One region of the Arthrobacter sp. NPDC092385 genome, then DNA from elsewhere that is predicted to be linked to it. Evidence: riboswitches for the same ligand, from Rfam matches in the RefSeq annotation. Region 1 holds a riboswitch; each other region holds the start of a gene.
What was found. A riboswitch is a leader RNA that binds a small molecule or an ion and turns the genes downstream of it on or off. The one in region 1 is predicted to bind cyclic di-AMP.
Positions count from the first base shown of each region.

Region 2: it holds a riboswitch for cyclic di-AMP, as region 1 does, so the genes downstream of both, ACIQCY_RS15670 (LysM peptidoglycan-binding domain-containing protein) here and ACIQCY_RS05290 (NlpC/P60 family protein) in region 1, are expected to answer to the same signal.
Region 3: it holds a riboswitch for cyclic di-AMP, as region 1 does, so the genes downstream of both, ACIQCY_RS17250 (LysM peptidoglycan-binding domain-containing protein) here and ACIQCY_RS05290 (NlpC/P60 family protein) in region 1, are expected to answer to the same signal.
Region 4: it holds a riboswitch for cyclic di-AMP, as region 1 does, so the genes downstream of both, ACIQCY_RS01215 (M23 family metallopeptidase) here and ACIQCY_RS05290 (NlpC/P60 family protein) in region 1, are expected to answer to the same signal.

Region 1 is NZ_JBIVQL010000003.1:45,102-52,582, reverse strand. Features, by position in the region: gene ACIQCY_RS05305 (molybdenum cofactor guanylyltransferase) at 1-159, opposite strand, end outside; gene ACIQCY_RS05300 (HNH endonuclease) at 156-653, opposite strand; gene ACIQCY_RS05295 (NlpC/P60 family protein) at 877-1,782, opposite strand; gene ACIQCY_RS05290 (NlpC/P60 family protein) at 1,807-2,685, opposite strand; cyclic di-AMP (ydaO/yuaA leader) riboswitch at 2,691-2,875, opposite strand; gene ACIQCY_RS05285 (metal-dependent transcriptional regulator) at 3,004-3,702, opposite strand; gene serC (phosphoserine transaminase) at 3,959-5,083, shown strand; gene ACIQCY_RS05275 (MFS transporter) at 5,120-6,397, opposite strand; gene ACIQCY_RS05270 (DUF3027 domain-containing protein) at 6,432-7,052, opposite strand; gene ACIQCY_RS05265 (cold-shock protein) at 7,063-7,446, opposite strand.
Region 2 is NZ_JBIVQL010000015.1:20,128-27,608, reverse strand. Features, by position in the region: gene ACIQCY_RS15680 (SURF1 family protein) at 1-423, shown strand, start outside; gene ACIQCY_RS15675 (heparan-alpha-glucosaminide N-acetyltransferase domain-containing protein) at 691-1,875, opposite strand; cyclic di-AMP (ydaO/yuaA leader) riboswitch at 2,274-2,527, shown strand; gene ACIQCY_RS15670 (LysM peptidoglycan-binding domain-containing protein) at 2,530-3,441, shown strand; gene ACIQCY_RS15665 (cytochrome c oxidase assembly protein) at 3,732-4,709, shown strand; gene ACIQCY_RS15660 (DsbA family protein) at 4,818-5,549, opposite strand; gene ACIQCY_RS15655 (transglutaminaseTgpA domain-containing protein) at 5,910-7,481, shown strand, end outside.
Region 3 is NZ_JBIVQL010000022.1:2,656-10,136, reverse strand. Features, by position in the region: gene ACIQCY_RS17270 (heavy metal translocating P-type ATPase) at 1-1,750, opposite strand, end outside; gene ACIQCY_RS17265 (heavy metal-associated domain-containing protein) at 1,827-2,072, opposite strand; gene ACIQCY_RS17260 (four-helix bundle copper-binding protein) at 2,522-2,929, shown strand; gene ACIQCY_RS17255 (metal-sensitive transcriptional regulator) at 3,057-3,476, opposite strand; cyclic di-AMP (ydaO/yuaA leader) riboswitch at 3,799-4,024, shown strand; gene ACIQCY_RS17250 (LysM peptidoglycan-binding domain-containing protein) at 4,027-4,947, shown strand; gene ACIQCY_RS17245 (ribbon-helix-helix protein, CopG family) at 5,234-5,518, shown strand; gene ACIQCY_RS17240 (S-4TM family putative pore-forming effector) at 5,524-6,438, opposite strand; gene ACIQCY_RS17235 (hypothetical protein) at 6,445-7,269, opposite strand.
Region 4 is NZ_JBIVQL010000001.1:241,265-248,745, reverse strand. Features, by position in the region: gene ACIQCY_RS01235 (glucose-1-phosphate adenylyltransferase family protein) at 1-184, opposite strand, end outside; gene ACIQCY_RS01230 (MarR family winged helix-turn-helix transcriptional regulator) at 207-782, opposite strand; gene ACIQCY_RS01225 (SGNH/GDSL hydrolase family protein) at 881-1,663, opposite strand; gene ACIQCY_RS01220 (diacylglycerol/lipid kinase family protein) at 1,782-2,750, shown strand; gene ACIQCY_RS01215 (M23 family metallopeptidase) at 2,800-4,047, opposite strand; cyclic di-AMP (ydaO/yuaA leader) riboswitch at 4,051-4,269, opposite strand; gene ACIQCY_RS01210 (siderophore-interacting protein) at 4,431-5,483, opposite strand; gene ACIQCY_RS01205 (ABC transporter ATP-binding protein) at 5,480-6,403, opposite strand; gene ACIQCY_RS01200 (FecCD family ABC transporter permease) at 6,406-7,452, opposite strand; gene ACIQCY_RS01195 (FecCD family ABC transporter permease) at 7,479-7,481, opposite strand, start outside.

The DNA.
Region 1 (7,481 bases):
CACGACCGTCAGCTGCCCGGCGCGCGCCAGGGCCGCGCACGTGCGCTGCAGCAGCGTCCGGCCCTCCAGCACGAGGCCGGCCTTCGGCACCCCGCCCAGGCGGGAGGACCGGCCACCGGCCAGGATGACGGCGTCGAACGCGGGGACGTCCGGGATCACGCGGCGTTCTCCTCGAGGAAGGCGCTCCACTGCGGGGCAGGCCTCTCGAGTTCCCTGATCTGCCACTGGCGGCCGCGGGGAGGAAGCGGCACGATCCGCAGCTTCCAGCCGAGGCTGCTCAGCGTCTTGTCGCCCTTCGCGTTGTTGCACTTCAGGCAGCAGGCGACGAGATTCTCCCAGGTGTCCGCGCCTCCCCTCGACCGAGGCAGAACGTGGTCGATGGTCGAGACCGTCTTCCCGCAGTAGGCGCACAGATGGTTGTCGCGCCGCAGCACGCCCCGGCGCGTGGCGGTGACGTCGTGCCGGTACGGGACCTTCACGTACCGGTTGAGGAGGATCACGGACGGTCTGCCGAGGATCTCCGTGGGACCGACGATCGGTTCGTCGTCCTCCGCGACGACACTCGCCTTCCCCGTGAGCACAAGCACCAGTGCCCGGCGGAACGTGATGACCGCCAGTGGTTCATACCCTGCATTCAGAACAAGAGTGCGCATGGAGCAAGCCTCATTGCTGACCTGTTCCCCGCAACCGGTTGCCATCCCGGGGTACGGGAGAAGTGCTTCGGATTGGACACTGCAAGGGTAAGCCGGAGGCCCGTCCGCCGCTAATCCGTGCGACAGCGGGTTGACGTGCCGCCCGCTTCCGGTTCCGGTGCGGGTTAACTGCAGGAGGACCGGCACGGGGTGCCGGTCCTCCTGCAGTGACGTCGGTGCTGGATCAGCCGCCGACGCGGATGTACACGCCGCCCGAGCCGAGCTCGGCCGGTGCGATCACCGTGGTGTTGCCGTTGAATCCGCCGTGGACGGCCTTGCCGCCGCCGATGTAGACCGCGATGTGGGCCATGCCCATGCCGCCGTTGGCGTAGTAGATGAGGTCGCCCGGGATGGCCTGACCGGCGCTCACCGTGCGGCCGAGGGAGAGGTAGCCTGCCGGCCAGCCGTGGAAGTTGATGCCTGCCGCCGCGAGCGAGTTGCTGACGAGGCGCGTGCAGTCCTGCATGACGCCGAGCTGGCCCTGGGCCGCTGCCGCGATGGTGGCGGCGACACCGGAGGACACCACGGGAGCGGCAGCCGGTGCGGGAGCCGGGGCAGGCGCCGGTGCCGGAGCCACAGCCCGGGCAGGTGCCGGAGCGGCCGCGACGGCGGCAGCAACGACGGGCGCTGCGACAGGCGCAGGGGCAGCTGCGACGGGGGCAGCAACGACGGGGGCAGCAACGACGGGCGCTGCGACAGGCGCAGCAACAGGAGCGGGAGCGGGAGCGACGGGGGCGGGAGCCTCGACGACCGGGGCCTCCACGACCGGGGCCTTCTCGGCGACGACGGGCTTGGCGTTGACCTTCACCGGCGTCATGTTGAAGGACACTGCGGTGCCGGTGGACGCGACGACGACCGCACGGGCCGAGGTCACGGTGACGTTGGAGGCGGCGACCTCGCGCTGGGGCTGCAGGTCCGCGGCATTGGCCGCGACACCGCTGGTCAGGACGAGGCCCGACGCTGCGGCGATGACGGCAGCCTGGCGGCCCATCCCGCCGGCGTTGGTGGTGACGGCTTTGGCGAGGGCCGAGAAGCTGGCAGCGTTCTGCGCTTCTCCCCGGTGGCGTGCAATGGTGGCGCGTGAAGACATGGGGGGTTTCTCCGTGTGTGGTTTCTAGCGGACGCGGACGAAGCCGGCGCCGGGGAGGTCTGACAGGCTGTGGAGGCCGGTGTTCATGCCGTTCAGGCCGCCACTGATGACCTGGCCGTTGCCGACGTAGATCGCGACGTGGCCGCCGGTGATCACGAGGTCGCCCGGGGCGGGGCTGCCGACGACATCACCGAACTGGTAGAACTGGCCGGGAGCGAGGTCTCCGACGGACTTGCCGACCGAGCGCAAGGCCTTCTCGACCATGGCGGTGCAGTCCTGGGCGACGCCGATCTGGGCGTAGGCCGAGCCGACCAGGCCGGCAGCGACGCCGGAGGACTGGACGGGGGCGGGAGCAGGAGCCTGCTGCACCACGGGCGCGGCGGCAGGAGCCGGCGCGGCAGCGACGGGCGCGGCGGGCCTGGCAACCGGCGCTGCAGGCACGGCGGCCGCTGCGGGAGCGACAGCCACTGCGGGAGCGACAGGTGCAACCGGCGCTGCGGGAGCGACAGGAGCCGCGACCTGCACGACGGCAGCTGGAGCGGGGGCGGCCTCGACGACGGGGGCGGCCTCGACGACGGGTGCCGGCGCCTCGACGACGGGCTCCGGAGCGGGAGTGACCTCGACGGCCACGCGGTCGAAGGAGACCTCGGCGGTGGCGGGAACCGTGACCTCGGCCGAGACGACCCGGCTCACGGCCAGTGCCGCGGAGGACTGGACCTCGCGCTCGGCGGTGGTGGCTCCCTGGGCCGGCAGGCCTGCGGTGAGCACCAGGCCCGAAGCGGCGACGATGACGGCTGCCTGGCGGCCGACAGATCCGGCGTTGGACGCGACTGCGGCGGAAAGAGCCGTCAGCGGGCTCACGGTCTGGGGCGCGCGGTGGCGGCCCGAAAAGTTATTGGACACGTTGGATTGCCTCTCCCAACGCCTGCGAGGTGAGCTGTCGGATTCGGATGGGAGTCACCCGGCCGCTGCGTGAGCAGCGACTTAACCCCAAGGATTTCAGTTACGAAACCCGAAAATTGGTTCCCCCGCCTCTGCCATGCGATGGTGCGGACGGACCTCCGGCAATGGCAGAGCTAGGCGATTTGCAGGAGGGTGCCGGATCTAGAGCGAATTTGGCACGAGATGAAGGCTACAGCAGAATCCGCGTTATGTCACATTCCGGTCACGAAACGGTGTGTTCTTGATGACGACGGCACTCCGTGCACCGTGTGTGGCCGTTCAGGCCGCGACGGAGACGAACACGTGCGACGCGACTTCGGGCGGCAGTTCGAGTGCACCCTCGACGCCGGGGACGCGCACGGAGACGTAACCGCCCACGGACTCCAGGTTGAGGTGCGCACCCGGGCGCAGGCCGCCCTCGTCGAGCTGCGTGAGGAGTTCCGGATCCACCTGGATCGGCTCGGCCAGGCGGACCAGCGTGACCTGCTTCTCGGGCGAGTAGGTGCCCATCGCGGAGAGCAGGGTCACCACGCCGTCGGTGACCAGCTCCGACTGGACGCCGCCGATGGCCTCGAGGCCGGGGATGGGGTTGCCGTAGGGGGATTCCGAGGGCTTCCCGAGCAGTTCGTAGAGCCTGCGCTCGACGCGCTCGCTCATGACGTGCTCCCAGCGGCAGGCCTCGTCGTGCACGTACGCCCAGTCGAGCCCGATGACGTCGCTCAGCAGGCGCTCGGCGAGGCGGTGCTTCCTCATGACCTCGGTAGCGCGCCGGCGGCCCACTTCGGTCAGTTCCAGGTGCCTGTCGCCGGAGACCACCACGAGCCCGTCGCGCTCCATGCGGCCGATGGTCTGGGACACGGTGGGCCCGGAGTGGCGCAGCCTCTCGGCGATGCGCGCGCGTAGCGCGACGATGTTCTCTTCCTCGAGCTCAAGGATGGTCCGCAGGTACATCTCGGTGGTGTCGATGAGGTCCGTCATGCGGTTCAGCTCCTTGGTGCGGTGCGGGTGCCCGGCTGGAATGCCTCACGCCGGCGAGGGGGGCCACAGCCGCCACGGCCTGTTCCGCCCCACGCTTCCCAAGGTTAACGCATGGTGCAACAGGCCCGGCAATCCCGGGAGGAGCACGGCGGCGGCGGTCCACGGCGCCGTCCGCGGCAGCGTTCACAAATGGAGGCACCGCTCCCGCTGGGGCAGAATGAGGGCGATACCCGCCGCCGAAACAGCTGGAGCAGCCATGACCGAAACGCCCCGCATCCCCGAACACCTGCTGCCCGCGGACGGCCGGTTCGGCGCGGGCCCCTCCAAGGTCCGGAGCGCACAGATCGACGCCCTCGTGTCGGCCGGCCGGTCCCTGCTTGGGACATCCCACCGCCAGGCACCCGTGCGCAGCCTGGTGGGGCGCGTGCGGGAAGGGCTCGGCACCTTCTTCGGAGCACCCGAGGGATATGAGGTGGTGCTCGGCGTAGGCGGCTCCACGGCATTCTGGGACGTCGCGACGTTCGGACTCGTGGAACGGAAGGCGCAGCACCTCTCGTTCGGCGAATTCGGCTCCAAGTTCGCCTCCGCCACCGACAGGGCGCCGTTCCTCGAGGCCTCCAGCATCATCACGTCGGAGCCCGGCTCGCGCCCCTCGGCGGTTGCGGAGGCCGGGGTGGATACGTACGCCTGGCCGCAGAACGAGACCTCGACCGGTGTCGCGGCTCCCGTCCGCAGGATCGACGGTGCGGACGACGGCGCGCTGGTCCTCGTGGATGCGACGTCCGCGGCGGGCGGCCTCGATGTCGACGTGTCGCAGGCCGACGTCTACTATTTCGCGCCGCAGAAGAACTTCGCCTCCGACGGCGGGCTGTGGCTCGGTCTCTTCTCCCCCGCCGCGCTCGAACGCGCGGGACGGATCGCCGCGGGCGAGCGCTGGATCCCCGATTTCCTCGACCTGCAGACGGCGATCGACAACTCACGCCTGAACCAGACGTACAACACGCCGTCGCTGTCCACCCTCGTGACGCTCGACGCGCAGGTGCAGTGGCTCAACGCCCAGGGCGGGCTTCCCTTCGCCGCGGCCCGCACGGCCGACTCCGCCGGGCGGCTGTACTCGTGGGCGGAGGCCTCGCCCATCGCACGGCCGTACGTGGCACGTCCCGAGGACCGCTCGAACGTGATCGTCACGGTGGACTTCGATGAGGACATCGACGCCGCGCGCATCGCCGCCATCCTGCGCTCCAACGGGATCGTCGACGTCGAGCCCTACCGCAAGCTCGGCCGCAACCAGCTGCGCATCGCGACCTTCGTGGCGATCGAGCCCGACGACGTCTCGGCCCTCATCGCCTGCATCGACCACGTGGTCGAGAACCTCCTGTAGGGAACGGGACCCGCCGTCGAGGGGACACCCGTGACGCTACGGCGTCCCCTCGGCCGCGCCTGCTTCGTGGTCGAGCCGCAGGCGGCGGGGCGCCGTGCGGTCGTAGCGCAGCCGCACCTCGTGGTACCGCCAGGCCCAGAAGATGCCGACAGCGGCAGCGATCAGCCCTGAAGCGGCGGCGACGCCGAGGCTCCACCTCGGGCCGAACATGTCCGAGACCCAGCCCACGACCGGCGCACCCAGCGGTGTCCCCCCAAGGAAGATGGCGAAGTACAGGGCCATGACGCGTCCTCGCATCGCCGGATCGGTCGTCGTCTGGACGTAGGCGTTGGCGCTGGTCATCAGCGTCAGCGCGAAGAGCCCCACCGGCACGAGGGCCAGCCCGAACAGCCAGAGGTTCGGCGCCAGGGCGGCCAGGATGCAGGCGAGCCCGAACGCGGCCGATGCCCCGAAGATGAACCGCAGGCGCGGCCGGTCCCGTCGGGCGGACAGCAGGGCGCCCGCCACCGACCCCACGGCCATCACCGAGGACAGGACCCCGAACACACCGGCGTCCTGGCCGAACTCCGTACGGGCCATGGCGGCGATGAAGACGGCGAAGTTCAGCCCGAAGGTGCCGACGATGAAGATCGCGAGCATGACCACCAGGAGGTCCGGCCGGTGCCGCACGTAGCGGAAGCCGGCGCGGATCCGGCCCTTGCCCGGGGCCTGCCGTGGCTGCCTGTTGAGTTCGGAGCTGCGCATCGCGAGCAGCACGTACACCATGGCGCCGAAGGTGAGGGCGTTGATCATGAACACCCAGCCCGGGCCGACTCCCGCCGTGAGCAGTCCGGCGATCGCGGGGCCGATCAGGCGGGCGCCGTTGAAGGATGCGCTGTTGAGCGCCACGGCGTTCGGCAGGTACTCGTCACGGACCAGCTCGGACACGAAGGCCTGCCGCGCGGGGGCGTCGAAGGCCGAGACGACGCCGAGCGCGAGGGCGAAGGCGTAGACGTGCCACAGCACGGCGATGTCGAGGAGGACCATCAGGCCGAGGCCCACGCCCAGGAGCGCCATCGCGACCTGCGTGGTGGCGAGGAGCCGCCGCCGGTCCACCGTGTCCGCGATGAGACCGGCCCACGGGGCGATCACGAGCTGCGGGCCGAGCTGGAGGGCCATGACGATACCGAGGGCGGAGGCATTCTGCGGCGTGAGGATGTCGTACACCAGCCAGTCCTGCGCGGTGCGCTGCATCCAGGTGCCGACGTTGGAGATCAGTGCCCCGATGAACCAGAGCCTGTAGTTGTGGATCCCGAGCGATCGGAAGGTGGTCAAGCCCCTCCCCTCCCGTTCCGGCGCCACTGGTTCCTCACTCGGCGTCGGGCTGGTCCAGCGCGTCGTCGATCGACCCGGCTGCGTCGTCACCCGACGGCGCCTCGGTTCCGGCCGGCTGTGCCTGCGCATCCTCGGCGGGAGCAGCGTCCTCGATGGGAGCAGCATCCTCGGCGGGAGCAGCATCCTCGATGGGAGCAGCATCCTCGGCGGGAGCAGCATCGTCGGTCTGCGAGTCCTCGGGACGCACCCGCTCCGACCAGGGGAGCCATTCGGGCGCCAGCAGTGATGCCGCGGACGGCAGCAGTCCCACCTCGCAGACCGTGACGTCCTTGCTGCGCGCCACGCGGGCCACGCTCGCATACCACTGCCAGCCTCCGTACCCGGGAACGAAGGCTTCGAACCGGTGCGTGACGAGGCGCTCGCCCTCGACGACCGCGGAGACGTGCCGGCCGACCTGCGCCTCGGGTGCTATCTCGAGGACGCCGAGGCGGGCGCGGTCCACGGCGGCTTCGAGCACGGCGTCCGTCTTGGGGATGCGGCGCGCTGCGCGTGGTCTGCGCGGCGCCTCGGCGCGGACGGCTGCGTCGTCCGCGGCACGCGCGTCTCCGTCGGTCGGGGCAGTGCCTTCTGCTGTCTCCAGGTTGCTCGAGGTCATAGCGGAAAGCCTACGCGTCGAGGTCGTCGGCAACTGCCCTCAGGACGGCCGCGACCTTCGTAGCGTGTGCCTTCTCCGGGTAGCGCCCCTTGCGGAGGCCGTTCGACACCGCGTCGAGGAGCTTGATGAGGTCCTCGGTGATGACGGCCATGTCATCCGCGCTCTTGCGCGTGGCCTTGACCACGGAGGGAGCCTGCTCGAGGATGCGGGCGGACAGCGCCTGGAGTCCGCGGCGCCCGTCCGCCACGCCGAACTCGAGCTTGGTCCCGACCTTGACCTCGCTCACCCCGGCGGGAAGTGCCGAGGCATGCAGGAACACTTCCTTGCCGTCGTCCGTCGTCAGGAAGCCGAAGCCCTTGTCCGTGTCGAACCACTTAACTTTGCCGATGGGCACGTCGTCTACCTCTTCTTAGCTGTACCGGGCGGCGG
Region 2 (7,481 bases), on a different contig from region 1:
GCACCACCCGCTGGCCAGGTCGAGGTGACCGCAAGAATGAAGCCGGGTGAGCCAACCGTGAACCGTGGCGCCCCTGAGGGGCAGATTGCGTCGATTAATCTTCCTGCCCTCGCGGAAAGGGTGGACTACCCTTTGCAGGGTGCTGCTTACGGGCTCTTGGCACTCGAACAGCCAGCAGCAGCACAGACACCAGTTGCTGCCCCGAAGCCCTCGGTCGATGAGGGACCGCACCTTTCCTACTCGTTGCAGTGGTTTGCGTTCGGAGTGCTGGTTTTCATCGGCTTGGGGTACGCGGCACGGCAGCAGCGAAGGATCAACGCCGAGCAGGACGGGACTGCTGTAAACCGCCCGGTCCGCCAGCGTCGTCGCCCCTCCTCCGAGGAGGAAGAGGACGCCATCCTCGATTCGCAGGGCGTCCGTTAGTAAGTCGCCCCCAACCCGCCACTCCTGCTCTCCTGGTCAACACTGTGGGCCATTCTTTGGATGAAACTGTCCAATAGACAGCGCGTGCCGTCTGGCAACGTTCATCAGTAAGTGGTTCTCTCAAAACCGTCCACGAAAGTGGTGCCGAATGCGTTCAGAGCATCTTCCACCCGATCACCCAGCGTGCTCCGTCACCGCCAGTTGGCGTCTGATCGTGTCACTCATGAAGTCGGTCACGACCGTTTCCTCTTAGATCAAGCCCTGCCCTCACAGACTGTTTTGCTTCCAGTCACCTTTCCGGGCAGCACCTGCCGCACCCGAGATGAGAAGCTCAAGGGGACCTCGGACCTTCAACCGGTGGAAGAGAATGCCGAGCCCTACCGCAATCACCACTTGTACCCAGAACAGTTGCACTGCATCGGGTGATGGATTCAGTTGGCCGGCCGCGCTCATGACGGCTATATGCAGCGAATACAGCGTCAGCGTCATGGCCCCGGTCGCTGACAACGGCAGGAGTAGGTTTGGGTACTTGCGTGTCACCAGGAAGCAGATAGCAATCGTGGCTGTGGCTGATCCGGCTACATGCAGAAGGTCCAGCGGTGCGCCCGAGTGCGGTGCGCTGACGGCGAGCCACCACCACGACCCGGACTGGTTGATCCCGGTAAGGCCTACGTTGAGCATTGTTTCAAGGGGGTAGGCGTTTCCGTCGGGCGTCCTCAAAAGGGCTTGTAGCCCGCCTCCGCGTCCGAGCAGCTCGGCACTGATCAGCTTTGCCATGATGGCCGTTGCGAGTCCTGCACCAAGCAGTCCTAGCTGGACGCCGAGGCGTCGGAGGTTGAGGCGGCCGATAGCCATACCGATCAGGACGAAACTTAGCCATTGCAGGACGGGGTAGTAACCCGTGAGGAAGACGTCGGCAAAAAGTGTCCGGGGTTCGAAAAAGTGTTCAAAGGTCGGGTTCGCACCCAACGAGGACGGGTCTACATTCTCCCTCACCAGTGGCCGCAGAAGGTACGCGGCAGCCGGTGACAGCAGTGTCCAAGCAACAGCCCATGCAGCCAAAGCCTTGAACGGCAGACCTGTGAAGGGCAGGGCGACGAGAAACAGGATGCCGTAGTGGAACAAGATGATCGCAATGTTCGTCTCCACTCCGCCGAGTACCAACCCAGTCAGAGCGATGATGAGCGCGCGGATGACGATGCCCCTACGATCTGCAGCGAGGGCCCCATCTCGGTGCGGCGAGCTTCCACCCGTCAGGAAGGCGAGCCCGATTCCCGCAACAACGGCGAAAAGACCTGATGCCCTGCCGGAAAAAAAGAGCGCTATCCACGTTGCATTGCTGGTACTTGATGAGTAGAGCGGAAAAATGTGGGTGCTCATCATGCCAAAAAGAGCAATTCCGCGAGCTGCATCGATTCCGGTCAATCGCCCTGGGAAAAGCTTCGTATGCACTTCCAGATAGTCTCACAGTGTCCCGCGCCACCATTGACCCTTCGGGAAGCCACTCAGAGCGCTTCATGAACAACGGAGACCGCCGGGACGACACCTATGTGGTCATCAAAGCAAACGATAGTCGGGTCCTCAATCAGACCGTTCTGGTGGTCCCGGGTCGAGTCGACATACTCAACCCAAGCTGGTGCTCGGGCGAGTTAGGTTTCGCATGTAGGTCGGAATCAGCGGTGAGGGCGTGCGGGCGAACAGCGCGGTTGGCAGTTCCGCAGGGCCTCTTTCGCGGCCCTTCTAACGGCGTGTTGCCGCAACACGCCGAGTTGCGTTACCTGAACGTGACTATTGATACCGCCCTGGGGTATTCTCCTCAGGTGATCCCGGCACCCGTCGAGATCACTCTCCCGCGCAGAATGCCGAGCCCTGCCGCTGCTCCCGGGACCCGTTCGTACAACCCATTTGGCAGGGACGGGGGAACCACGTTTCCACCGGGTCATAGCACGTCAGTGCGATGACCCTCGGGGTTAAGTCGATCCGACAACCTAGGCACGACCTGAAGTAGCGTCCGCGACTGCAGGAATGCGCAGGCTTGAACGACGGCCGGGTGACTCCCATCCGAACCCGACAGCTCACCCCGCAGGCATGGGAGAGGCAATCACCATGTCACGTTCATCCATTCCTGCGCGCCACCGCGCGGTCGTCACCCACTCGATCGCCCTTGAAGGCCTGTCGTACTCCGCGAAGACCGGCGCTGTGGCGCTGGGCAAGCCGGCCATCATTGCAGCTGCTACCGGCGGCCTTGTTTTCGCTGTTGGAGCCCCCGCTGCTCAGGCCGGAACCTATACGCAGGACACCTCCAGCGCTGTTGCTGTACAGGCTCCCGCAGCCACCGTTGCTCCTGCACCCGCTCAGGTTCCTGCAGCATCTGCTGCCGGCGTGTACACGGTTGCCTCCGGTGACACGATGGGCGCTATCGCCGCCAAGCACGGCGTGAACCTCGACGCACTGCTGGCAAGCAACGGACTATCCTACGCCTCGGTCATCTACCCCGGCCAGCAGATCAAGCTCTCCGGCGGCGCCGCTGCCAGTGTTGCCGTCAGTGCCGCCACGGTTCCGGCTGCCGCACCTGCCAACCAGGTCTTCTACAGTGCACCTGCCGCAGCGCCTGCTCCCGCGGCGGCGCGTGCAGGATTTTCCCTGACCTCGGCCTCCATCGCCCCGATCACGCCCGCTCCGGCGCAGCCCACCGTCGCCGCCAGTGGTGTCGGTGCCGCCCTGGTCGCCTCGGCGTACGCACAGATCGGTTCAACCCAGGACTGCACCGTTCTTGTCGAGCGGGCTCTGCGCTCGATCGGCAAGAATGTCGGAGACCTCGGCCCGATGCAGTTCTTCCAGTTCGGAACTGTCGTTGCCACCCCGGCACCCGGTGACCTCGTAATCCGGCCGGGCCACGTCGCCATCTACGTCGGCGGCGGCAAGGTCATCAGCAGCGGCATGAACGGCATCAACGCCACCATAGAGCACCCCCTGTCCGACCTCGCCGGTTCCTCTTTCGTGCGGGTGAGCGGCTAACCCCACCTTCCGGTGACGTGGTCGACATAAGCTGAGATAGCGGCAAGTGCCCTGGACGGGGGTGCTTGCCGCTATTTCATTGCGCGCTCGGCTCTTTATTGCGCTCCCGTCGCTACCTGCTTGGATGACGGTCAGGGTGAAGGTTCGGCACGAACTGCTGGTACCGCTCGTTATGCTTATGCTTCTGCTTCCGTTTCTGGGCAGGATGGCATTGAGTGCCGTATGTGGTGCTCCGGGCTCGATACGCTAAATCGCAGGTGAGACCGTGACGTTGGGATGGTTGGACATCAGTGAATGACCCGTGGGTTAGTGGACCGGTCTGGATACCCGAAGCCCCACCGACATGGGCGACCTACCTGGCGCCGACACTGCAACCCATCCCGCTGATCCCTGCCATCGCCTTGGTGCTTGGCCTGTTGTACCTAGCCGGCGCCATCCGTCTGTGGTCGATGGGGCGGTCCTGGCCGGTATGGCGGACAGCAATCTTCCTGGCGGGCTGCATCATCATCATGATCACGATGGGGGCAGGAGTCGAGGGCTATGGGCTGCGCATGTTCTCGGTGTTCATGTTCCAGCAGCTGACTCTCATGATGGCCGTTCCCCCGCTTCTGGTCCTAGGCAGGCCCGGCACCCTATTGCTACGGGCAACCCCTCACCGTGGACTCGGGCGCCCGATCCTCCGGCTCGCCCACGCAGGACTGCGCTCGAGGTCCGCCCGGATTGTTCTCCATCCGGCGTTCATGATCCCGGTGTTCCTGGTCAGCTTCTATGGTGTCTACCTCAGCGGTATCGCCGACGCGATGCTGCCGTCCTGGTACGGGCACATCACCCTGGAACTGCTGTTCCTGATTTCCGGGGTGCTCTTCACCGTCCCCGTGCTCTCGACGGACCCACTGCCGGTGAAGCAGTCCCACTTCGGCCGGTTCCTCGACATCTTCGCCGAAATGCCTCTGCATGCGTTCTTCGGCGTCGTCCTGATGATGGCCACCACACCTGTCGTCGACTTCTTCGGCACTCTGCCCGCGGGATGGGACGTTGATCCGATGACCGATCAGGGTATCGCCGGCGGGTTGGCCTGGTCCTATGGGGAGCTGCCGTCGGTGCTGATGCTGCTGATCATCATGGTGCGCTGGCAACGCGATGACACCGTGACATCACGGGCCATCGACCGAAAGCACAACCTGGAGGGAACACCGGAGCTCGACGCCTACAACGACTATCTTGAGCAGCTCAGGCAACGCGCTGCACGCCACGACCGCCAGCGATAGGCGCGTTGTCCGCGTGTGGGCGCTGCGCCCATACGTCATTGCTCGTGAGGTGGGCTGTGGGCTCCGCTTACCCGTCCGTCTGGGGCGACGTTGAGAAGAACCTTGTTCCTAGCTTGCAACGAGTCGAACAGCTTCGCGGAAGTCTTCGAGAGACGTCAAGGCATTATGGTTCTGGTCATCCAGGAGAATCAGCGCCGGCGCCCGGCTCACGCCGACGCGCGTGGCTTCGGCTCGGTCGGCTTCAATGCGTGATCGCACCTCGGTACTGGTCATGTCGGCTTCGAACCGGCCTGTATTAAGTCCGAGTTCACGGGCAACAGCCACATAGGTGTCGATGGTGAGGCGGGTGTGCATGCGCGGTAGTTCCTGGGCGTCCGCATCAAGGGTGAGTGCTTCCAGGAAGGGAAACAAGCAACCTTGACGGTCAGCTGCCTCAAGAGCTGCCGCGCCGAGGAGCGCCTGATCATTGCTGGGCAGGTGACGGGCGACGAAGGTGATCCTCCGTGAGTAGTCCGCGCGGAGGTTGGAGAGGAACTCCTGAACAGAAATGGTGCCGGGCGCATAAAGGTCGATGAATTGCACCAGGACAGCCCGCTCGTGGGAGGCACGCGCGATCAGACGGTCACTGGCCCTGATCGCGTCCCGCAGGGCAGCCTGCTGTGCTGCACGGTCGGTCACGCCCGTGTCGGACTCTGTCTGAAAACCCGATGAGGAGCTCGAGGGTGTAGGTGAAGGCTCGTGATCCCGGCCGGGCTCATCGCGGTCGTTCGACAGGTACCCCTTGAAGCCGATGAAGAAGGCAATGGAACCCAGCACCAGGATGATGGACAGGGGAATCATTGCCGCAAACCAGGGATTCATAAAAAGGTGCCGATCCTGTCACATCCGACACCGTCGAACGGATCTTCCTGTTCGCGGGAGCCGGACGGGTCATGTATCGGAACGTCACGTTCCGAGATGCCGCCACCGTGGCACATCAAATACATCGTACCGTGAACCATTTATGGGGCATGGTTTTCCGACAAGACCTCAACACTTCTAGGATGCTTGGAACGATATGGGACAGTGTCATAGTCGGTGCTGCTCGAACCTCAGGTGCATGGTACTTGCCGGGCACCATTCATAGGACCGCTTTTTTGCCGCAGCCGGCCCGTTGGAGGTACCTCGCTCCGGCCGCGGTTCCACCCTGAGGGGAACGGCATGACTTCAACACTTTCCCGCCCCACTCCTGCCACGGAGCACGCATCTTCGCCGCGACGGCCAGCACCCTCTGCTGATCCCTGGCACTGGGCTGTCACGGGCGCGTCCCTCCTGGCTGTGCTCGCCGCGGCGACAAGCCTCAACGGCGTCGTGGAGCCCTGGACGTGGCTCGGCCCCGTGGTCCGCACACTCGTCCCGGTGCTGCTGGCGATGGCGCTGACGCGGGCCCTGCGCCTCAATGGAGTGCTGGGCGCCCTCGTGGGGGTGCTCGCGCTTGTCGGAGCCCTCACCGCCCAGTTCTTCACCCGGCAGAGCATCCTCGGTATCGTGCCGGGGCCGGGCACCTCGCTCGAGCTCCGGCGCCTCCTTGCTGAGGCGGAGGAGACGGTCGTCTCGCAGGTGGCTCCCGTACTGCCCGGCCCGGGGATCTTCCTCACCACGTGCGCAGCCCTGGGGCTCATCGCCATCATCGTGGACCTCTTCGCGGCGACGATGCGCATGCCCGCCGCCAGTGGCCTGGGCCTCCTCATCGTTCTGGTCGCGCCGGCCATCGTGAAGCCCGACGGCATCGGGATGTTCGCCTTCGTCGCCACCGCCCTGGCCTACCTGCTGCTCCTCGCGATGGCGCAGTGGCGCGAGAACCGCCTCGCGTCCAGTGGCGTGCGGGCTTCGTCGGAGTTCGCGGGGCGCAGCGCGATCATCGGCTCGGCGGCCCTCGCCGTGGCCGTGATCCTGCCGCTGTTCGTGCCCGGCTTCAACTCCGGCGCCTTCCCGCAGGGCGCGCGGCTCAACGTCTGGGGAAACGCCACCGGGCTGAATCCGGCAGTGACGCTCGGCAACGACCTCCGCAACCCCACGGGCTTCGGGCGGATCGCCTACGCCACAAACTCGGATACTCCCCTATACCTCCGAGCGGTGACCCTCGAGGACTTCAGCGGCCGGCGATGGGAACCTGACCAAAGACTCGACGACCGCGAGCAGGGCGTCGCGGAGATCGGTGCCGAGGACGGCGCCCCGCAGACCGCGCCGGCCGGCAGCACCGTGTTCACGCGCGTCACCACGCAGAGCTACGCGAGTCCGTGGCTGCTGGCCCCCTACGCACCCGTGGGCATCACGAACCTCTCCGGCACCTGGGCTTGGGACCCGGCGAACCTGTCGGTTCTCGCGACCGACGGCGGGTCCACCGCACGCCAGGAGTACCTCGTGCAGAGCACCTCCGCCGAGCTCACGCGCGAGGGCCTCGGCGCCATCGGCCCGTCTGACTACGACGATGTGTCGGAGGTTTTCAAGGAGCTGCCGGAGGACACGCCCGAGATCGTCCGCACCCGGACGGACGATGTCACCGGCGAGTTCGTGAACCCCTACGACAAGGCCCTCGCTATTCAGAGCTACCTCCGCGGCCCGGAGTTCACCTACTCCGTGGAGGCACCGGTGGACGGCGGGTACGACGGCAGCGGCGTGGACGTCATGGCACGCTTCCTCGAGTCGAAGTCCGGCTACTGCGTCCACTACGCCGGCACCATGGCCGTCATGGCCCGGGCGGCGGGCATTCCCAGCCGGATGGCTATCGGC
Region 3 (7,481 bases), on a different contig from region 1:
CCCGGGATTCCTCCCGTACCTTGTCCTCGAGCCGGACTGCGCCGATGACGGCACCGTCGCGGATGATGTGCAGCACGGACGCGCCGCGGCCCACCCATTCCTGCACGGTCCCGGCGATGTCGGCAGGGGTAGTGAGTCCGAGTTCCTTGAGCATGTTCGGGCCTCCCACGGCGACGTCGTGGCCTTGGACGGTGGCGCGGACACCACGCCCGGTCATGGACGCGAAACCCGTGCCGGTGTAACCGAGGTCTGCAGCTGCCGGGTTGGATCGTGCGGCGGTGACAATGGCCCGGGCGACGGGGTGCTCACTGTCGGCCTCTGCGGCTCCCGCCAGGGCCAGGAGCTCAGCCTCGCTGACACCGTTGACCGTAGTGGTCGCGGTGACGGCGTGCCGGCCCTCGGTGAGGGTGCCGGTCTTGTCGAACAGGACGACGTCGATCGTGCGCATCCTCTCCAGGGCAATGCGGTTCTTGATCAGCACCCCGGCCTTCGCGGCGCGTTCGGTGGAGATCGCGATCACCAGGGGGATCGCCAAGCCCAAGGCGTGCGGGCAGGCGATCACGAGAACCGTGACCGTGCGGATGACGGCATCATCAGGGCTTCCGAGGAGCATCCAGGCGATGAAGGTCAGGATGCCAGCGCCGAGGGCGAAGTAGAACAGCAGGGCCGCGGCCCGATCCGCAAGAGCTTGGGCCCTTGAGGAGGAGGCCTGCGCCTCGGCGACCAGACGCTGGATCCCGGCCAGGGTTGTATCCGCGCCGACCGCCGTGACCTGCACCCGGACGGCGTTATCGGTGGCCACCGTTCCGGCGACGACGGTCTCACCGGCGGTCCGGGACACGGTGCGCGATTCGCCGGTGATCATCGACTCGTCGAACTCCGCGACACCGTCGACGATCTGCCCGTCTGCCGGCACCCGGGCACCGGAACGGACGAGAACCACGTCCCCGGTGACCAGGGAACTGACCGGGACGGTTTCAACACGCGCATCGGTTCCCGTGCCGGTGACCCGGTCTGCTTCGTCGGGCAGGAGCGCTGCCAGGGCGTCCAGGGCTCCTGCGGCCGAGCCGAGGGCCCGCATCTCCATCCAGTGCCCGAGCAGCATGATGACCACCAGCAGGGCGAGCTCCCACCAGAAGTCCAGGTCGAACCCGCCGACACCGAGGGTGGTGATCCAGGAGGCGATGAACGCGACGCTGATCGCCATTGCGATTAGCAGCATCATGCCCGGCTGCCGGGACTTCAGTTCCGTCACCCCGCCCTTGAGGAACGGGGCCCCGCCGTAGACGAAGATGACTGTGCCCAGGATCGGGGCGATCAACGTCGAGCCCGGGAACTGGGGTGGCATGTACCCGAAGAGCATCGTGAACATAGGACTGAACGCGACCACGGGGATCGTGAGGATCAGGCTGAGCCAGAACTTGTTCTTGAACATGGCCGTGGAATGCCCGGCATGTTCCCCATGGGAGTGGACCTGATGATCCTCATCCGCGGTCCCACCCGAGTGACCTGAATGACCGGCGTGACCTGCATGACCAGTGTGGTCGGTCGGAGCGGTGTTGCCGGTGGGGTGGTGTGTTTCGGCGAGAGCGGAGTGGGCGTCTGCCTGGGGCATGGCCTGGCCGTGCGTGGTGTGGGCGTCATCGCTGCCGTTGACTGCAGCTTCTGTGGCCGTTGGTGTGGCGGTGGGTGTGCTGGTGGGACTGTGGGATCCCTGGTGGTGATTGTGGTGGTGTGCGTTGTTCGTCATGATCGAGCCCTTCCGGGGCACCTGAGCAGGTATGTTCTGGTCCCTGCAGCGCTCCTACATCAAGCGCTGCACGGCCTTATTTGGAGGCCAGCTGGTATCCGGCGTCGCTGATCGTCGAGGCGACAAGCCCGGCGTCGAGAGGTGTGGTGCTAGTGACGTGCAGGGTGGATGTGCCGCCGGCGACGAGGTCGACCCGTGCTTCATGGACCCCGGTGATTTTCCCGACGGCGCCGCTGACCCTGGAGGCGCAGGAGCCGCAGGTCAGACCAAGAACCGGGAACGCCGCGGACACGTCGTCGGACGTGACCGGGGCAGCCGACACTGCAGCTTCCTGAGGGGTGCAGCAGGAACACCCGGAGGCGTTCTTCTCCGTAACGGGAAGCAAAACAGTAGACGAAGCGGTCGATGAAGCAATGGACGAATCGGTGGATGAAGTGGTCGACGGAGCAGATGTGCCGCACATGGGAACCTCCAAGGGAACATGCGAATGCGTGAGGGAATCGAAGCGCTGTAGGAGGTCAGGATCAGCGAGCCTGCCCCGCCATCACAATGGTTCCGGTTGTCATGCCGGAAACCTCGTAGGAGGGCCGACAGCAACGAAATTATACCCCCATGGGGTATCTGTCAAGCGGATTCTTGCTCGCTCTCACATCGACGAATTCATGGCCGGTCATGGTGAGCGGGGGCTAGCGTGAGACGCGGGGCGCCGGCCCCGGATGCCCCTGAACCTTCAGTAAATCTTCAGTAGACCGACGGATAAGGAGCGGAACAATGACTCACATCACCTCCATGCTCGAGACGTACCCGAAGGATCTTGGCGGTATTGACCGCGAGAAGCTGGCCGAGTGCATCGCGGCCTGTTTCGAGTGTGCGCAGACCTGCACGGCGTGCGGGGACGCGTGTCTGAGCGAAGACATGGTTGCCGAACTCACCAAGTGCATCCGCACGAACGCTGACTGCGCGGACATCTGCGCCACGACCGGCCGGATTCTCTCCCGGCATACCGGTTATGACGCGAACATCACGCGAGCTGTCCTGCTGGCCTGCGAAGTCGCTTGCAAGGCGTGCGCCGATGAATGTGAGCAGCACGCGCAGATGCACGAGCACTGCAGGATCTGCGCCGAAGCATGCCGCCGCTGCGAGAGGGCTTGCCGCGAACTCGCCGCTACTCTCAGCTGAGCTCGGTCACCGGTGGCTGCCCCCACACTCCAGCCTCCAGGGGCAGCCACCGAGTAGCCGTCTTCGGAAAACCCTCACCCCGTCACATCCAGCGCTCATGTTCAGCGCTCGGTGAGGAGGCCTGGGTCTAGCGCAGGAGCCTGCTGATCGCTTGGGTTGCTTCCTTGACCTTGGCGTCGATGACGTCGGAGGATCCGCTCGTCGCGGCTTCGTGAGCGGCGTCGACGACGCAGTGCTGCATGTGGTTCTCGAGCAATCCGAGGCTGACGGCGTGCATGGCACTGTTGACCGCGGCAACCTGGGTGAGGATGTCGATGCAGTACTTGTCCTCATCGACCATGCGGGCGATACCGCGCACCTGGCCCTCGATGCGCTTCAGGCGTCGCAGGTACGCATCCTTGTCCGCTGCGTATCCATGGGCTGTGTGCCCAGTCACCTTCTGATTTTGGCCCGCGTCGGGTGCTGTGGCCTCACCGGCTGCTTCAGAAACCGCTTCGTGAGATGTTGCAGTGCTGGCATGCGTTCCGGTTCCGGAGCTCACGGTCATTCCCTTTCACCACCAAACGATGCGATCCGGTTGCGCCGGCCCGAGATCGTTGGTGCCTTCCCCTGCTGCGCCCATCGCGCAGCAACTTCCAGTATCGCTGGTCGTTAGGGCCCCTGTCCCTATATCCGCGGCATATCGGCGGCGCTTTGTTGACCTCGGTAACCATCAGGTATCCGGCTCACGGTGTGTTGCGAAGACACGCCGTGCTCCGTTACCTGAACGTGACTTTGATACCACCCTGGGGTATTCTCGTCCAATGTTCTCGGCACCCCGCCGAGACCATACTCCCGCGCAGAATGCCGAGCCCTGCCGCTGCATCCGGGAACCGTTCGTACCACCCAGTAGGCAGGGACGGGGGAACCACGTTTCCACCGGGCCACCGCATGTATCTGTGCGATGACCCTCGGGGTTAAGTCGATCCGACAACCTAGGCACGACCTGCACGTAGCGTCCGCGACGGCAGGGTAGTGCCCAGGGCTTGAAGGACGGCCGGGTGAACTCCCATCCGAACCCGACAGCTCACCCCGCAGGCATGGGAGAGGCAATCACCATGTCACGTACGTCCATTCCGGCGCGCCACCGCGCCGTCGTCACCCACTCCATCGCCCTCGAGGGCCTGTCGCACTCCGCGAAGACCGGTGCCGTAGCACTCGGTAAGCCCGCCATCATCGCAGCAGCAACCGGCGGCCTCGTCTTCGCCGTCGGCGCCCCCGCACAGGCCGGCACCTACACCCAGGAAGCCACTACGGGCACCGTAGCCCAGGCTCCCGTTGCAGCCGCACCCGTCGCCCCCGCAGTTGTTGCAGCTCCTGCCGCTGCAGGCGTGCACACCGTCGTCGCCGGCGACACCCTCGGCGCCATCGCTGCCAAGCACGGACTAAACCTCAACACGCTCATGGCCCAGAACGGCCTGTCCTACGCGTCGATCATCTACCCCGGGCAGCAAATCAAGCTCACCGGCGGAGCAAGCGTTGCCGTCAGCCCCGCGGCGGTCCCCGCAGCAGCACCGGCCAGCCAGGTCTTCTACGCAGCACCCGCCCCCGCAGCTGCCGCAGTGGCACCCGCACCCGCAGCCGCACCGGCCGGCATCCAGCTGACCTCCGCGACCATCGCACCGATCGCCCCGGCAGCCCCCGCGGCTCCTGCGGTCCCCGCCAGCGGCGTCGGCGCCGCCCTCGTCGCCTCGGCCTACGGCCAGCTCGGCTCCATCCAGGACTGCACCATCCTCGTCGAGCGGGCCCTGCGCTCCATCGGCAAGAACGTCGGAGACCTCGGCCCCACGCAGTTCTACCAGTACGGCACAGTCGTCTCGACCCCCGCCCCCGGTGACCTGGTCATCCGCCCCGGCCACATCGGCATCTACGTCGGCAACGGCGAAGTCATCAGCAGCGGCATGAACGGCGCGAACCTCACGATCAAGCACCCCCTGTCGGACCTCGCCGGTTCGTCCTTCGTGCGCGTCAACGGCTAACACAGATTCAGCGGACGCCCAGCGTCCGTAAGCTGAACAAGAGTGGCAGGTGCCCTGGACGGGGGTACCTGCCACTTTTTGTTAAAGCCCGTCCGCAGGCTCCTACTCAGTCACACGCATGCGCCGGCTCTTGAGGTCGAGGTAGAGGGCGACGCATCCAGCGTGAGTGGGCGCCCACTAGGTCGAAGTAATCCCCGAAATGGTGAAGGTGCGGGACGAGGTGCTGGTGCTGTGACTGTCAGCGGTCAGTAGTAAACATTGTTTACTACTGACGCAGGAGGTCTTCGTGGTGAGTCGTAAGCAGTCTCCTCAGCACCCAAATCATGTCGTGTCCGTGCGACTGACGAATGACATTATCAAGCGCCTGGACGCCTTAGCGGATCGCACGAGCCGAAGCCGCGGGGTGTACCTGAGGTCAGCGATCATCAGGATGCTGCCTACGCTCGAGGCTGAGCACTGGTCGCAGACGAGCACCGAGTACGAGAACGACTTTTTTAAGCAGGAATTCGTTCAGCTCACCACCTCGCTTCTCGGAGACGAGTCGGTAGAAGATTCAGTCCGAGACGACTAACGGCGTCAGTCGGTGCTCTGATGTCGTAAGTGACTCGCAGTCTGTTTCATCGCGCGTTCATTGCGTGCACGGGTGATCTTGTATAGCCAGTTCGGCACTTGAGGGGTGGTTCGACGGAGGTCAAAGAGACGTTCCTGCCAGACGAGAAGATCCTGCGGCTCGATGGACTGGTCTCGTCGGGAAAAGCGCCTCCCTATTGTTGCCGCGAGGTCCGCTCGGTCGCGCGCGGCTTTCCACGTGTTCATGACGTACTCGGATACATCGAGGAATGCCGGTAGGACGGGGAAGAGAGCTCCCAAGAGGAAAGTGGCGAGGGTGACTCCGCTGATGCTCGCCCAAGTAATGAGACCGGCGAGCCAGAGGATTGCCGCGGCAGCCCACACAGTGACGGTTGTGCGGATAAGCCTGTCTGTGTAGGCGGCGTTGCTGCGTTGGGCGATGGCTATGGTCGTGGTGCCAGGACTGTCAGCGTCGACGGTGTACCAGTCGACAAGTTTTTCCTTCTTCGCCACGTCCCGGAGTGGCTTCTTATCAGCGGCGATGAGCGCAATGTCTTCGGGCGTGGGGCGACCTGAGCGATCGATGGTATCTGGCATGTCGAACAGGTACTGGTCCAGCTCCTCCTGCACGCAGGCGGCCTTGAGCATGGTCCGGTTCTCAAGTAGAGCAAGGACGGTCCGGCCGGCGAAGAGCCATACACCGGTGACGGCAGCGACGGAGACAGCAACTGCAGGAGCAAGGAGCGAGAAGAACGGTCCTCCGAGGCCGATGACGAGGATCCCGATCCATCGCAGGCTCTGCCACCGCTTCGCACGGTTGTAGAACCTGCGCTGCGCAACAAGGAGTTGCAAAGCCCGTTCGTCATTCTGTCGACGAGCGATCGTTGAACTGGATGGGGGCTGGTAATCGTGTGAACTCATCACAGGTCAGAGATTGAACAGCAACTTCAGTTGCTCGATTGCTTTCTCCTGATTGTCGGCCCGCTCGTATTCCCGGGCTTTGCCCGCGCGGGCCACCGCGGTCTCGAGCTTCGATAAGGCATCTACCTTGTTGCCGATTGATGATGTCGCGGTAAAGCGCGATCCAAGCCCCGTTGGATCGTTCATCGCCGCCAGGTTCGCATCCAGGATCTTCTTAAGGGCGAGATGCAGGTCCATGACCGGCAGGTAGGTTGACTCGCCATCGAGGTGCTTCGCGGCGCGCATTTCGAGGTAACAGGAGGAAACCGGTACGTTGCGCCGGTATTTCCAAATTTTTATCTGCCGAGCCAGCTTCTTCGCGGCACCGTTGTGCTTCTTGTTTACTTCGCCGACGTACTTGTTGTGCTCCTCGGGGAAGGTCTTCATCCATCCGCCAGTCGGATCCGGGATCAGATAGCCGCTGTCGGAGTAGAAGCCAGGAACGACCTCTACGTCGCCGTCACTGAACCGGCACACGACGGCGGGTTGCCGCGTGACGATCGGCGTGTTGGGGTACCGGGCCTGCAGCGCCGCCTTCACCTTATTGAGGGTCGTCAACTGGGACTCGGGTCGAGACCCCTTTAAGGAGACCAGGTAATCGGCGTCGCTGTGCTTCCAGATACCGGTGCCATGGCGAAGGGATCCGATCTCGAACATTCGGAAGATCCCGAGCGATGCGTTGAGCTTGTTTTCGATCTCTGTTCGATGAATTCGTGCGCCCGTGAACTGGGCGGGTGATGGTACCCAGGTGTCTGTGGTCGTGTTCAGCCATGCTTCTGCGCTCTGCGTCATTTCCGCCCCATTCCGGTTGACTGGTCCGTACTACCCACTGCGTGGTTTGGTAATGGCTTCAAGGACTTGACCCTTCCACTACACAGTTCTCATCATGTCGTACGTCACCGACGAAACAACTTGGACGCGGGACGCGTGAAGCTCTTCCTGAGTCGGGTGCTGCCACTCACTAAAAGGCGTTGCGTTTGGGTACACCCCAACGCCACACTTCC
Region 4 (7,481 bases), on a different contig from region 1:
CGTCGGAGATGCCGCTGTGGTGCAGGTTCGACAGCGCGACGTCGATGAGCCGGAAGCTGCCGGCGAGGGGCATGGCGGGCTTCGCACGGTGGTCGGTGAGGGCTCCGAGGCGGCCTCCCGCACCGCCCGCCAGGACGATCGCCAGGATCCGTGGCTGGTGCCGGAACTGCGCGTGTTGGTTCATCTGCCGTCCTGTCCTGCCAGGATCACTGCCCGGCGTCGTGTGCCTGGTGGAGTGCGGGCAGCGGCTCCCGGCTACCCGCAGAGGGAGCGACCCCGCCTGCCACGGCGCCCTCGGCCGCCGCCTCGCCGTCGGACAGGATCCAGTGGGCGCTGTCCATGCCGCGCAGGATCTTGCGACCCACCCGTTCGAGGTCCGCGACGTCCCGTCCGTCGAGGGAGTCGAAGACCAGGGAGCGCACCTGGGAGACGTGGGACACCGCGAGTTCCGCCAGCATCCCGAGGCCGGCGGGGGTGAGGGACGCGGTGGTCACGCGGCCGTCGGAATCGGAGGGCAGCCGGGTGACCCAGCCTCGCCCCTCGAGCTTCTTCACCACGTGGCTGAGACGCGAGAGCGAGGCCGTCGAACGGGCCGCGAGCTCGCTCATCGGCAGGCGCGTGCCCTCCGACTCCGACAGCATCGCCAGCACGTGGTAGTCGAACAGGGTGATGCGGGCCTCGCGGAACAGGTGGGCATCGAGTGACGCGGGGAGCAGGGACGTGAGTGCGTAGAGTGCCAGCCATGCCCGCCGCTCGTCGGGTGTGAGCCATTGCGCCGCCATTGCCTCATTCTGGCATACCGCCCCACAGGCGCCGTAGGGCTCCGCCCCTGCCCGTGCACGGTTGCGGGCGGCGCCGGCACCGTGTTCCTTCGAGGGCCTCAGGCGTGAACGGACGCCCAGTGCGGGTGGCCCAGGGCCGGGTACTTCGGCACCAGTTCGTCACCCGAGGAGACACCGCGCAGGCGCCTGCCCACCCACGGCGTGAGGTACTCCCGCGCCCACTGAGCGTCGGCCCGCAGCTGCTCGATCCGCTTCAGGGCCGGGCGCGCCTCGAGTTCCGGCACGTCCACCTGGTGCGAGGCCTTCATGGCCTCGAGGACCCGTGCGGCCATGAGCGTGTGGCCCGCCGTGGACATGTGCATGCGGTCCACATCCCAGTAGCTCCAGTCCTGGAACTCGCGGAGGCGCCAGTAGTCCACCACCGTGGCAGCACGCTCGTCGGCGATCTCGCGCACCCACTCGTTGTAGACGGCGGTGCGGCCGCGGGTCTTCCCGAAGACCGCGGAGCCCGAGGCGTCGAATCCGGTGAAGAGCACGACGTCGGCGCCTGCCTCGCGGAGCCGGGCTATGCCGGCGTCGTAGTGGGACATGAGGAGGTCGATGTCGATCCGCGGGCGCAGGATGTCGTTCGCGCCGGCGTAGATCGTGACGAGCGTCGGCTCCAGGGCGAGGGCGGCGTCGATCTGCTCGTCGAGGATCTGGCGCATCTTCTTGCCGCGGATCGCGAGGTTGGCGTAGCCCCAGGACGGGTCGGCGAGGATGAGCTGCTCGGCGACGCGGTCGGCCCAGCCGCGGACGCCGTTGGGGGACGCCGGGTCCCAGTCGCCCACCCCTTCCGTGAAGGAATCGCCGAGGGCCACGTATCGCGAAGTGTAAGTCACGTCCAAAAGATTACCCTCGGCACCGGAGGGCACCGGGATAAGCTCGACGCACCCACCCGTTGACACCCGCACGAAGGACACCATGCCCACCGACGCTACATCCGAGGCGACTGCCGGCGTGGTCGCGGACGCCGGATCGGGCGGCCGTCGCGCCGCGCTCATCATCAACCCCATCAAGGCCACCACCTCCGATGTGGCGGGCGCCGTCCGCCGCATCTCCGCCGAGGACGGCTGGGAGGATCCCCTCGTCATCGAGACCACGGCGGACGATCCCGGTCACGGCCAGGCGCGCCAGGCTCTCGACGCCGGGGTAGACCTCGTCATCGCGGCCGGCGGCGACGGCACGGTCCGCTGCGTCGCCGAGGAACTGGCCGGGACCGGCACCATGATGGCGCTCGTGCCGCTCGGCACGGGGAACCTCCTGGCCCGCAACCTCGACATCGCCGTCGACGACCCGGACGCCGCCGTCGAAGCCGCCTTCCGCGGGACCGAACGCACCATCGACGTCGTGCACGTGACGGTGGACCGGGCGCAGGACGCCCACGTCTTCCTCGTCATGGCCGGTATCGGCTACGACGCCGCCATCATGTCCGACACGCGTGACGAGCTGAAGGACAAGGTGGGCTGGCTCGCCTATGTCGACGCCGGGATCAGGAACCTCCCGGGCAGGCCGGCCCGGACCACCATCTCCGTGGACGGCGGCAGGCCCTTCGAGCGCCGTCTCCGCAGCGTGATGGGCGGGAACTGCGGGAAGATCATGGGCGGCCTCGAGATCTTTCCCGGCGCGAAGATCGACGACGGCCTGATGGACCTCATGACCGTCGCCCCCAAGGGCAGGCTCGGCTGGCTCGCCGTTGCGGGCAAGCTGTTCACACGCGGCAAGGGCAAGGGCAAGGACCCCTCCCTCGAGTACTTCCAGTGCCGCACGGCGGAGGTCACCCTGCGCGAGCCGCTCGAGGTGCAGCTCGACGGCGACCCGCTGGGCAAGGCGACGCACATGGCCTTCGAGATGAAGCCCGACTCGCTCCGGCTCCGGATGCCGCTGGGCTACAAGGACCCCGCCGTCGTCAGCGAGCCCCTGCCGTAGCGGAAGGAGGCGGCACCTCCCGAACCGGGACATGCTCACCGCCGGGTAGTCACAGCCAGGGCTGCGGGTCCACCTTCTCGTCATCGACCAGGACCTCGAAGTGCAGGTGGCAGCCGGTGGAGTTGCCCGTGCTGCCAACCGCGCCGATGACGTCGCCACGGTTCACCGTGGCCCCGACCACGACCCCGAGAGCGCTCATGTGGTTGTAGGTGGTCTTCAAGCCGTCACCGTGGTCGATCACGATGCGCTGGCCTCCGCCGTACGCGTGCCAGCCGGAGTCGACGACGGTTCCCGCGTCGGCCGCCCTGATTGGGGTGCCGCACGCGCTGGCGTAGTCCTGGCCGGTGTGGAGTTCGGACCCGTAGCCGCCCAGGGGGTTCACGCGGTACCCGAAGGTCGAGGCGACCACCGGGTTGTCCACAGGAGCACCGAAGGCCTTGCGCTCCTTCGCGGCGGGTGTCAGCGAGGCCGAGAGCGCCCGCGCGTCGGCGATGCTCGGCGCGATCCCCTCGGCGGCCGGACCTGCGCTCTCGAGGGCGAAGATGACCGTGGCCTCCGCCGGCGCGGTGACGGCCGGCGCGATCCCGGAGGCGAGGGCGACACCGTCGGCGCCGGCGGGCGTGGTGGCGGCCGATGGCGCGACGGCCCCCATGAGGAGGCCCGCCGAGGCGAGCACGATACCCGCGGTGGCCGCGTTGTCACGCAACCGTGCCAGCGGCGTCGGCCCTGCGGCTGCGCGGAGGAGCGTCGAGGAGTGGCGGGCTGCGCGCCGTGCGGACCGGGTCTGCGGCCGCGTGTCCAGGTCCGACGCGCGGGCGCTCCGCCGGGTGGGGAGGTCGGGTACGGGGGCTGCCGGCGTGGGCGCGGTGGCCTCGGGCGTCAGCGCAGCGGTGGCCGCCGCGTCGCGCCCGGCCCTCTCCCGCTCGCGAAGTTCACGGCGGGTCCGGTCCGGCGCGGCGTCGAGCCCGTGTGCTGCAGGAGCAGGCACGCCGGGAGCAGGAACCACGAAGGGCGAGGCGGGCAGGACGGGCGCCGTCAGGACGGCCACCGGCAGGGCGGCTACCGGCGCAGGGAGCCGGACGGCGGAGCCGTGCACCGCGGGTGCACCGGGAGCGGCCGGGGATGCCGTGGCGGCAGTCGCAGGAACGGCCGGAGCCGCCGGGTCGGCGGGATGCGACTGGACGCGGAGCGAGCGACGGCTCGGAAGCGGGGCGTGGGCGGAGCGGCGGAGGGCCGACTGGTGGTGCGCGCGCTCGTCGGACGCGCGACGGCGCCCGGACAGGACCGTCTGGGTCAACTGCATACCTCTCTCAGGACGCCCACGAAGTCAGCTGTCGGATTCGAGCAAGAGTGAACTCGGCCCCCTCGGCGCGGGCTCGGACGGCGGCAGGACCGCATCCGAGGCGCGCCGTGCTGAGGGCTTCACCCCGAGGCGGCACGAGCCGCCGGAATGTGGATCCTCCACCCCTGCCACAGGTTGTTCAGGCGGTCCGCTGGCAGGGTTAGGCGTGCGGACCTGGATCACATGGACCAGCTTTGACTGGTCAAACAGTAGGCGAGGACACGCGTAGTTACAATTCCGTTATCCAGCCTGTGGATGATTCGTGCGACACTGCGGTCCGGCATCGGAATCCTGCGGAAAGACGCGGGAAAACCTGAGTTTCGGCCGCCGCCGGTGCTTCAGGAGAGCTCTGCGCGCCCCTTGCGCCAATAGCCCATGAACGCAACCTGCTTCCTGTCCACCCCGACGTCCCGTACGAGGTAGCGACGCAGTCCACGCACCACGGCTGCCTCGCCCGCGATCCACGCGTAGAAGGGCTGGCTGCCCGGGAGGCGCCCGGGATTGACCGTCGATCTCACGATCGCCGCCTCGAGGCGCTGCGGTGTCTCCCAGAGGATGGATCCGTCGATGTCCACGTCCTCGGGCTCGCGTCCCCCCGCAACCGGCTCCGGGCCCGAGAGCGACACCCAGCCCGGAACCCGGACGGCGTCGCGGACGGCCGACTCGAGGAGCTCGCCGTGGCCCCGCCGCCCGCGCACCAGCCAGGTGACGGCGACGGACGACCGCGTCCGGATGTCCTGGATGTCCTGCTCGCCCGGCACCTCGAGGAAGGCATGGCCGCCGATGTCCGCGGGCAGGGCCTCGAGGATCGCGCTGATGGCCGGCACGGCCGTCTCGTCGCCGGCCAGCAGCACGTGCTGCGCGAGTCCCGGGCTCCATTCGATCCCGCCGTAGGCACCCGCCGTCGCGCACTGGGCCGCGGCGGAGTTGGGGCCGATCACGCAGACACGGTCGCCGGGCCGGGCCGCTGCCGCCCACTCCGACGCGGGCCCTCCGCGCCCGTCGGCGTCGAGGTGCATGACGAAGTCGACGTCGATCTCCGGCTGCGGCCCGCCGCAGCGGGACTCACGCACGGTGTAGGTGCGCATGGAGCCGCGCTCCTCCGCCTCCATGCCGAGCCACAGCTGGTACCAGTTCGCCGAGTCGCCGCGCCTCATCATCCCTGCGATGTCGGGGCACTCGCGCCCCGCCGCGGGGATGACGATCTTGATCCGGAGATCGAGGGTGTCCCCCGCCACGCCGAACGCCGCCAGGCAGGTGCCGCCGAAAGTGATGCGGCGGAACGTGGAGCTGAGGTCCTGGACCGCCGTGACGACGACGTCGAATGCCAGCACCATGGGCTCGGTGTCCGCCGTGGTGCGCCGCGCGCTTCGCTGGGTGACTTCGGTCATGATGCTGCCTCCACGTGGGCGGGAACGATGTCCTGCGGGTTGGGTCGGTAGCCCCGGAGCGGCTCGCGGCCGGCCGGGGATGTCGGGGGACGGACGGGCGCGGCGGCACCGTGGTGCCTGCCGATGGGAACCACCATGGGCGTGCCGGACACCGGGTCCTCGATCACGCGGCATGCCAGGTCGAACACGCCCGAGACCGTGTCCTCGGTGACGACGGCGGACGGCGCCCCCTCGGCGACGATCCGGCCGTCCCGCATCGCGATCAGGTGGTCCGCGTAGCGTGCCGCGAGGTTCAGGTCGTGCAGCACCATGACGACGGTCGTCCCGGAGCGCCTGTTGAGGTCGGTGATGAGATCGAGCACCTCGATCTGGTGGGTGACGTCGAGGAACGTGGTCGGCTCGTCGAGCAGCAGGATCCCCGTCTGCTGCGCGAGGGCCATCGCGATCCACACGCGCTGGCGCTGGCCGCCACTCAGCTCGTCGACGCTGCGGTCGGCCAGGGCCAGCGTGTCCGTCGCTTCGAGCGCGTCCGCGACGGCGGCGTCGTCCTCCGGTGTCCACTGCCGGAACCACCCCTGGTGGGGGTACCGCCCGCGCCCTACGAGATCGGCGACGCTGATGCCGTCCGGGGCGAGCGGAGTCTGCGGCAGGAGCCCGAGCACGCGGGCCACGGCCTTCGTGGACTGCGAATGGATGTCCGATCCGTTGAGGACCACCGTGCCGGCGACCGGCTTGAGGAGCCGGGCGAGACCCCGCAGCAGGGTCGACTTGCCGCACGCGTTGGCGCCGACGATCACCGTGACCTTGCCCGCCGGAAGGTCGACGGTGAGGCCGTCGACCACGGTGCGCTCGTCATATGCGAGTGTGAGCCCCGCAGCGGACAGGGTGTCCGGCGCCGTGGGGTCCTGGCGTTCAGCCATGCTCAGCCTCCCTGGCCTGATCGGTTCGCCGTGGCGAGCAGCCACAGCAGGAACGGCGCACCGAGCGCGCCGGTCACCACTCCGACGGGCAGCGACGTCCCGGGAATGAGGTTCGCGGCGACGAAATCCGCCCCGAGGACGATTCCGGCACCCACGAGGGCTGCCATCACGAGCGATGGGCGGTTGCCGAGCAGGCGCCGGGCTATCGGCCCGGACAGGAAGGCGATCGATGCGATGGGCCCGGCCGCAGCGGTGGCGACGGCGGCGAGGGCGACGGCGCTGGACATGAGGCCCAGCCGCGCCGCCTCGACGCGGATGCCGAGGCCGGCGGCGGCGTCGTCGCCGAGTTCGAGTCCCTGCAGGCTGCGGGAGAGGATCGCGGCGGCGGGCAGCAGGACGACGAGGGAGGCGACCAGCACCGTGGCGCGATCCCAGGTGCTCGAGTTCAGCGACCCGTTGAGCCACAGCAGCGCGTCGCTCGCCGTGCGGAGGTCCGCGCGGGTGATGAGGAAGCTCACGAGTGCGTGCATCACCGCCGCGAAGCCGATGCCGACGAGGATCAGCCGGTAACCCGCGACTCCCCCGCGGCGCGAGATGAGGTAGATCGCCGCGGCGACCACCATGGCCCCGATCAGCGCGGAGAAGGACACGGCGGCGCCGGCGGCGCCGAAGAGGACGATCGCCGTCACCGCCGAGGCGCTCGCCCCGTAGCTGATGCCGATGATGTCGGGGCTCGCGAGCGGGTTCCGCAGCATGGTCTGGAAGACGGCTCCCGCGATGCCGAAGGCCATGCCGACCAGGAGCCCGATCATGGCCCGCGGCAGCTTGTTCTCCATCACGATGAAGCTGGCACCCGAGATGTCGGCGCCGCCGAGGATGCGGAAGAAGTCCGGGATGGTCACGGTGTAGGTGCCGAGCAGGATGTTCACGGCGAACAGCACGACGACGACGCCGGCTGCCGCCGCTACGCGTGCGCCGGTGCTCCGGTGGCGCCGGACGCGTGCGGCGGCGAGGCCTGCTGCGGGGCGTGCCGCAGCGCGCGCAGGCATGACGGGGGTGGGATCGACCGACGTGCTCA